DNA from 2 places in the Methylobacterium sp. AC832 genome. Region 1 is predicted to be linked to the other one. Evidence: predicted binding sites of a transcription regulator. Region 1 holds the regulator's gene; the other holds the start of a gene.
The links. The regulator PhoB, encoded in region 1, activates phosphate uptake and scavenging genes when phosphate is short. The targets are predictions, from matches to a motif close to TGTCATNNANCTGTCAT.

Region 1 (3,407 bases):
GGGCGTAGTAGATGTTGGCGACGCTCAAGCCGGCGGCGACAGCGAAAATCAGGATCGTCGTCCTGGGTAAGGCCCCCTCCGGCTCGGTGGAGGTTCGCTCATCTTTTCCGTGCGGCATGGCGGTCCTGTCGATGACATCCAATCTGGTTTTATTTTGAGACCACTTGTGACCGGCCCATTCCAGTTCTAAATTGAGACTAGTTTGGAACGGGAGCGTACCTTCGTGGCAAAGCGCGTCAGCCTCTGGAACGCCGGGTGCCCGGTTGCGCGCGCGCTCGATGTCATTGGCGACTGGTGGTCGCTCCTCATCATCCGCGATGCTTTCGACGGTGTGCGGCGCTTCAGTGAGTTCCAGACTGGTCTCGGCATCGCTAAGGGTATGTTGGCGACCCGCCTTCGCGACCTGACCGAACGGGGAATTCTGGAGACGGCGCCCGCCTCGGACGGGACCGCCTACCGGGGATACGTCCTGACGGAGAAGGGGCGCGGCCTGTTCCTCGTCATCGTCGCGCTTCGACAATGGGGGGAGGCTCATCTTTATGAGCCGACCGATCGCCGGTCTCGCTTGGTCGATCGTGAAGTCGGGGCTCCGGTCGCTCAACTCACCTTGCGATCCGCCGATGACCGCCGTCTCGGTTGGTATGACACGCGGGTGCTGAAGCCCGACGTCACCTGACAAGGTGACGTCGCGACGTCGAAAGCGGATAATCCGCATAGTGGAGCGGTCGTTTCCGCCCATGATCAATGTCCGCTCTCAGCGGATGGCGGCGGCCGCAGGATCCGTCGACGTCGGGTCGAAAGCGGACCCGGCAGCGGGCACCGAACGTCGGATTTCCGCCCCTAGAGCGCTCACCGCCGAAGTGGATGCCGGTTCGGCGAAAAAGAGCGCGGCAAAACAAAGGCCTAGAGCTGCACCCGACCCAACGTGGTCGGGTGCAGCTCTAGGTCTGACGGATTCAGACATCTGCCCGACGGCTGTTCCCTCTATCCAGGAAGATTCGACAGGCGCGACCGCCACCCGTCCCCTGGAAAAAGAGGGGGACTCATGCTGCCCGCCAGATGGGTGAATGCCTGAGCCCCCCTGGGGCGAGCACATGCCGGAACGGACAGACGTCCGAGATCGAACGCGCTATCTCGTGGCGGCCGGAATGGCATCGGTTCGCGAGTATCGCCCGGAGGCAAGGCGCCCCGCCATCGTCACGATGGGGACGCTCGTTCCGGACGGAGCGGCGCAAAGCCGGCCGTGGCCTCACTCGTCCGTGGAGAACATCTCGTCGAAGGAATAGCCGGAGCCCCGCACGGTGCGGATCGGGTCGCTCTGGCGCGGGCGGTTGATCGCCTTGCGCAGGCGGCCCACATGGACGTCCACCGTGCGCTCGTCGATATAGACGTCGTGGCCCCAGACCCCGTCGAGCAGCTGCTCGCGCGAGAACACGCGGCCGGGGCTCTGCATCAGGAATTCGAGGAGCTTGAACTCGGTGGGCCCGAGATGGATCTCGCGGCCCTGCCGCCGGATGCGGTGGCTGACCCGGTCGAGTTCGATATTGCCGGCCACCAGCAGGTCCGACACGTGGGTCGGCTTGGCCCGCCGCAGGAGCGCACGCACCCGCGCGAGGAGCTCGGGCACCGAGAACGGCTTGACGATGTAATCGTCGGCGCCGGTTCCGAGGCCGCGGATGCGGTCGCCCTCCTCGCCTCGCGCCGTCAGCATGATCACCGGCAGCCGCTCGGTCTCCCGCCGTGCGCGGATGCGGCGGCACAGCTCGATGCCGGACAGGCCGGGCATCATCCAATCGAGCAGGACGAGATCGGGAACCTGCTCCTGAAGGCGCAGATCGGCCTCGTCGCCCCGCGCGGCGGAATCGACGACGAAGCCCTCCGCTTCCAGGTTGTAGCGGAGGAGGAGAGTGAGGGCCTCCTCGTCCTCGACGATCAGGATGCGCGTGTTCATGCGGATGTTTTCAGGGTGATGGCGACCGTCCCGGATGGATGCGACGGCCGCGCCGAGCGTGTGCTGGAGCGGCCGGCAGGGGCAGCGATCAGGCGCTGGCGGGCATCGACACGGTGGCGTAGTTCGACGCGTCGTTCTTCGGGCGGTCCCGCTCGGCGAGCTCGTTCGTGCCGGTGACGAGATAATGGATCGTCTCGGCGATGTTGGTGGTGTGATCGCCGATCCGCTCGATGTTCTTGGCGCAGAACAGGAGATGCGTGCAGAACGAGATGTTGCGCGGATCTTCCATCATGTAGGTCAGCAGCTCGCGGAAGAGCGAGTTGTAGAGGGCGTCGATGGAATCGTCGCGCTCCCAGACGTCGAGGGCGGCCTTCACGTCTTGGCTGCCATAGGCGTCGAGGACGTCCTTCAGCTGCTCCTGCACCAGATCGCCCATATGCTGGACGCCGATGACGATCTTCTGCGGCTGGATCTGATCGGCGATGGCGACCACGCGCTTGGCGACGTTCTTGGACAGGTCGCCGATCCGCTCGAGATCGTTCGAGACGCGGATCGCCGATACCGTCTCGCGCAGGTCGATGGACAGCGGCTGGCGCTTGGCGATGAGCAGGATCGCCCTCTCCTCGACCTCGTGCTGGATCGCGTCGAGACGCTTGTCGGCGGCGATGACAGCGTGGGCCAGGGGCACGTCCCGGCGCACCAGGGCATTGCCGGAATCGGTCATCATCTTCTCGGCGATCCCGCCCATCTCGGAAATCGAGCGGCGCAGGTTTTCCAGTTCCGTGTCGTAGGAACTGACGATGTGGTTGGGCATGCTCGCACTCCTCGACCGAGGCCGCCCCTGGCAGCCTGCATCGCGTAGGATCGGGACCGGTGCCGCGGAACGCGGCCCCGGCGGGCTCAGCCGAAGCGGCCGGTGATGTAGTCCTGGGTCTGACGCTTCTCGGGGTTCATGAAGATCCGTGTCGTCGGGCCGAACTCGACCAGTTCGCCAAGATACATGAACGCCGTGAACTGCGAGATGCGCGCGGCCTGCTGCATGTTGTGGGTCACGATGACGATCGTGAATTCCGAGCGCAGCTGCTCGATCAGCTCCTCGATGCGGCCCGTGGAGATCGGGTCGAGGGCCGAGGTCGGCTCGTCGAACAGGATCACCTCGGGACGCTGGGCGACGGTGCGGGCGATGCAGAGACGCTGCTGCTGACCGCCGGAGAGACCCATGCCGGATTGCTTGAGCTTGTCCTTCACCTCGTCCCAGAGGGCGGCCTTGCGCAGGCTCTCCTCGACGCGCACGTCGAGATCGGCCTTGGGCAGCTTCTCGTAGAGACGCAGGCCGAAGGCGACGTTGTCGTAGATCGACATCGGGAAGGGCGTCGGCTTCTGGAACACCATGCCGATGCGCGAGCGCAGCTCGTTCAGATCGACCTTCGAATCGAGCACGTTCTGCCCGTCGAGG
Region 2 (3,407 bases), on a different contig from region 1:
CCGGTTCGACAGGGCCGCCATTCGACGGCGACGGAGGGGGATCCAGTGTCCAGCTGGAAAGGTCGAGCGGTCAGCTTCCGACCCGGCCACCGCCTCGCTTCGTGATGGCGACGATAGCCGGCCGGGGCGGCATCGCATCGTCGAAATCCGGCCACCGGGTCGAAGGTGCCTCGAACGTGGCGGGGGCGGCCTTCGGATCCTCCTCGTCGGCCTCGCCGGGATGCTGGACGGCGACGAAGAACGTGGTGTCGTCCGGTGTGAAGTAGGGGCCGCACATCTCCGCGCCGTTGGGCACCCGGAAGAAGTGCTTGCCGGTTCCCCGTCCCTGCCCGTCCGTCTCCATGGCCCAGATTCCGTCGTTCCGGCCCGTCTTCGATGGCGAGTTCCCGTCGGTGGCGACCCAGAGCCGACCCTGTCCGTCGACCGAGCAATTGTCCGGCATGCCGAACCAGCCGTCCTTCGTCGTCGCGGAGGAGAAGGTGGCGCCGACCGTAGCGATGGAGGGATCGCCGCATTTGACGAGGATCTCCCAGGCGAAGCCCGGTGCCGCATGGTCGCCCTCGTCGGGGGTCAGCTCCACGATGTGGCCGAAGCGGTTGTCGGGCCTCGGATTGGCGGCGTTCACCTCGTCGGGTTTGCGCTTCACGTTGTTGGTGAGCATGACATAGACCTTGCCGGTCTTCGGATTGGCCTCGACGTCTTCCGGGCGATCCATCTTGGTGGCGCCGAGGAGGTCGGCGGCACGCCGCGCCTCGATGACCACGTCGGCCTGGGAGCGGAACCCGTTCTCCGTTGTCAGGGGGCCTTGTCCGAAGACCAGCGGCATCCAGGCGCCGCGTCCGTCGGCATCGAACCGGGCGACGTGGAGCGTGCCGGAATCGAGGATATCGCGGTTGGCCTGCCGGTCGGCGAGATTTACGGCCGCGTCCGTCACGAACTTGTAGACGTAGTCGAAACGCTCGTCGTCGCCCTGGTAGACCACGTAGCGGCCGCTCTTCGAAACGATGCCGGCGGCGCCTTCGTGCTTGAACCGGCCCATGGCGGTGCGCTTCGTCGGGACGGAGGCGGGATCGAACGGGTCGATCTCCACGACCCAGCCGAAGCGGTTCGGCTCGTTCGGCTCTTTGGAGAGGTCGAAGCGCTCGTGGAAGCGTCCCCAGGCATAGGCGTTGCCGGGCAGGCCGAGACGCTTGTGGTTGGTCGCCTCAGCAGAACCCTCGGCGAGGGAGCCCGAGAAGTAATAGTTGATGTTCTCCTCGCAGGTGAGCCACGTCCCCCAGGGGGTGGTTCCGCCGGCGCAGTTGTTGATCATGCCCTTCACCGTACGGCCCACAGGATCGGCCGTCGTCTTCAGCCGGTCGGAGCCTGCGGCGGGACCGGACAAAGTCATCACCGTCTCCGCGGTGATGCGCCGGGCGTGAGGCGAGTTCGGCACCACGGCCCATTTGCCGTCCGTTCGCTTCACCTCGATCACCGATCCGCCATGGGCGGCCATCTCGATATCGACGAGCTCGCGGTTCATGCCCTTGAACGCGACGGTCTTGATATCCTGGCGGCCGAGGCCGGGGAACATCAGCTCCTCGTTGGTGTATTCGTGATTGACCACGAGAAGTCCGTGTGCCGCCGGATCGGCGGCACCGGACATCGGGAAATAACCGACGAAGTCGTTGTTGTAGCCGAATTGCCGGGCCTGGGCCTCCGCCGACTGGTTCCGCGGATCGAAAGCAGGCGCGCCAGGCAGGACCGGATCGCCCCAGCGGATCAGGATGTCGGCATCGTGCCCCTCGGCCACGTGATGGTGGGTGTCCGAACCCGCTTCGATCTCCTTGAACGGGAACGGCGTCGCCCGTCCCTGCGCCGCCGCAGCCGGGGCGGCCGCGAGCGCGCGGGGCGTCACCACCGCCGCGATGGCGCCGACCCCGAGGAGACCGCGCAGGAGGTCGCGCCGGTCGAACCGCGCGGCGACCACATCGCCGAACGTGGCGTTGCCGCTCGTATTCGTGCCTGCATCCTCGCCGTCTTCGGCGGCCTGCGAGCGGGTGCGCAGCGGCTCGGTCATGGTGAACTCATCCTGTGACTTATGTGACAGAATCCTAGGAGCCGGACATGGCGGGGCGATGACGGGTCGGGTTGGGAACCAACCTCTGGTTTGTGCGTTTCCGCACATAGAACCGATCGGTGGGAGAGCGACATGGCGCCGTCTGCAGCCTTGAGAATGGTGCGCCACGACGATCTCATCCGCGCGTCGCAGGCTGCGGGTCGTGCCTTCTCGCCGATCGAGGACGGAGCCGACGACGGATCGACGGCATCCTCCAAATTTCTTTCTCTCTCGGCGGTGTCTCTTGCGGGCTTCCTCGCGAGCTTCGGAGCCTTCCTCTTCTTCGTTTGAGGGCAGCGCAGCCCTAAAGGTCGAGGGAGCCGTCCGCGCGCGGACGAAGCTATGCCTGGTTCAAGCCGACCGAACCATCATATCGCGCGGAAAACAGCCTGCCGAAGGGGGAAAGGGCAGCCCTTGACCCGACCCTTCAGGCCACTGCCTCGCCAATCGTCGGCTCAGCTTTTCAGGCCGCCACGGACCCGGTAGCCAGCCCTCCGAAGCGGCGGTCGCGATTGCGGTAGGCGGCGAGAGCGTCTTCGAGGTCTCCGGCATCGAAATCGGGCCAATGGCGGCGGGTGAAGTGAAGTTCGGCGTAGGCGCTCTCCCAGAGCAGGAAATCGGAAAGCCGCTGCTCGCCGCTGGTGCGGATCACGAGATCGACCTCGGGGACACAGGCATCGCCCGTCACCAGGGTCGAGAAGGTGGTGCGGGTCATGCCGGGATTGCTGGCGCTGGCGAGCGCGGCGGCGAGAATGGCATCGCGGGCGGAATAATCGACGGCGATCCGCAGATGCAGGGCTTTCCCCTCGAGTGTTACGGCCTCGGCTCGGCCGATGGCGGCGGCGAGTCCCTCGGGCAAGCGGTCGCGCCGGCCGATCACGCTGAGACGTACGCCGCTTTCGACCAAACGGGCGATCTCGTTGCGCAGGTAGAGCCGGAGCAGCCCCATCAGGGCGGAGACCTCCGCCTCCGGACGTCTCCAGTTGTCGCAAGAGAAGGCATAAAGGGTGAGGGTGCCGATGGCTTGTTTCGGCGCCGCCTCCACGACCCGGTGGATCGCCTCGACGCCTTCCTTGTGACCGAGCGCGCGGGGCAGTCCGCGCCCCGAGGCCCAGCGTCCGTTGCCATCCATGATGATGCCCACATGCAGGCCGGGCGTCTGTTCGCTTTGCATCGCAGAGTTCCTTGGCAAAAAAAGACGGAGCCTGGCCGTCAGGCCGGACGCGCGACGAGGGGGAGGCCCGCGCTCTCGGCCGCCATCTCGGCGGCCTTTGCGGCGTCCCGCACCACCTGTTCGAGGACGGCGAGG

Region 2: the regulator PhoB is predicted to act here: its motif matches at 2,107-2,123, upstream of AC0IXR_RS08235 (PhoX family protein).

The regions. Positions count from the first base shown of each region.
Region 1 covers NZ_CEEDMV010000009.1:119,372-122,778, forward strand. Annotated here, with positions in the region: gene AC0IXR_RS22410 (MFS transporter) at 1-118, opposite strand, end outside; gene AC0IXR_RS22415 (winged helix-turn-helix transcriptional regulator) at 224-676, shown strand; gene phoB (phosphate regulon transcriptional regulator PhoB) at 1,250-1,951, opposite strand; gene phoU (phosphate signaling complex protein PhoU) at 2,040-2,765, opposite strand; gene pstB (phosphate ABC transporter ATP-binding protein PstB) at 2,852-3,407, opposite strand, start outside.
Region 2 covers NZ_CEEDMV010000002.1:209,932-213,338, forward strand. Annotated here, with positions in the region: gene AC0IXR_RS08235 (PhoX family protein) at 71-2,059, opposite strand; gene AC0IXR_RS08240 (hypothetical protein) at 2,192-2,389, shown strand; gene AC0IXR_RS08245 (di-trans,poly-cis-decaprenylcistransferase) at 2,562-3,272, opposite strand; gene AC0IXR_RS08250 (transcriptional regulator) at 3,311-3,407, opposite strand, start outside.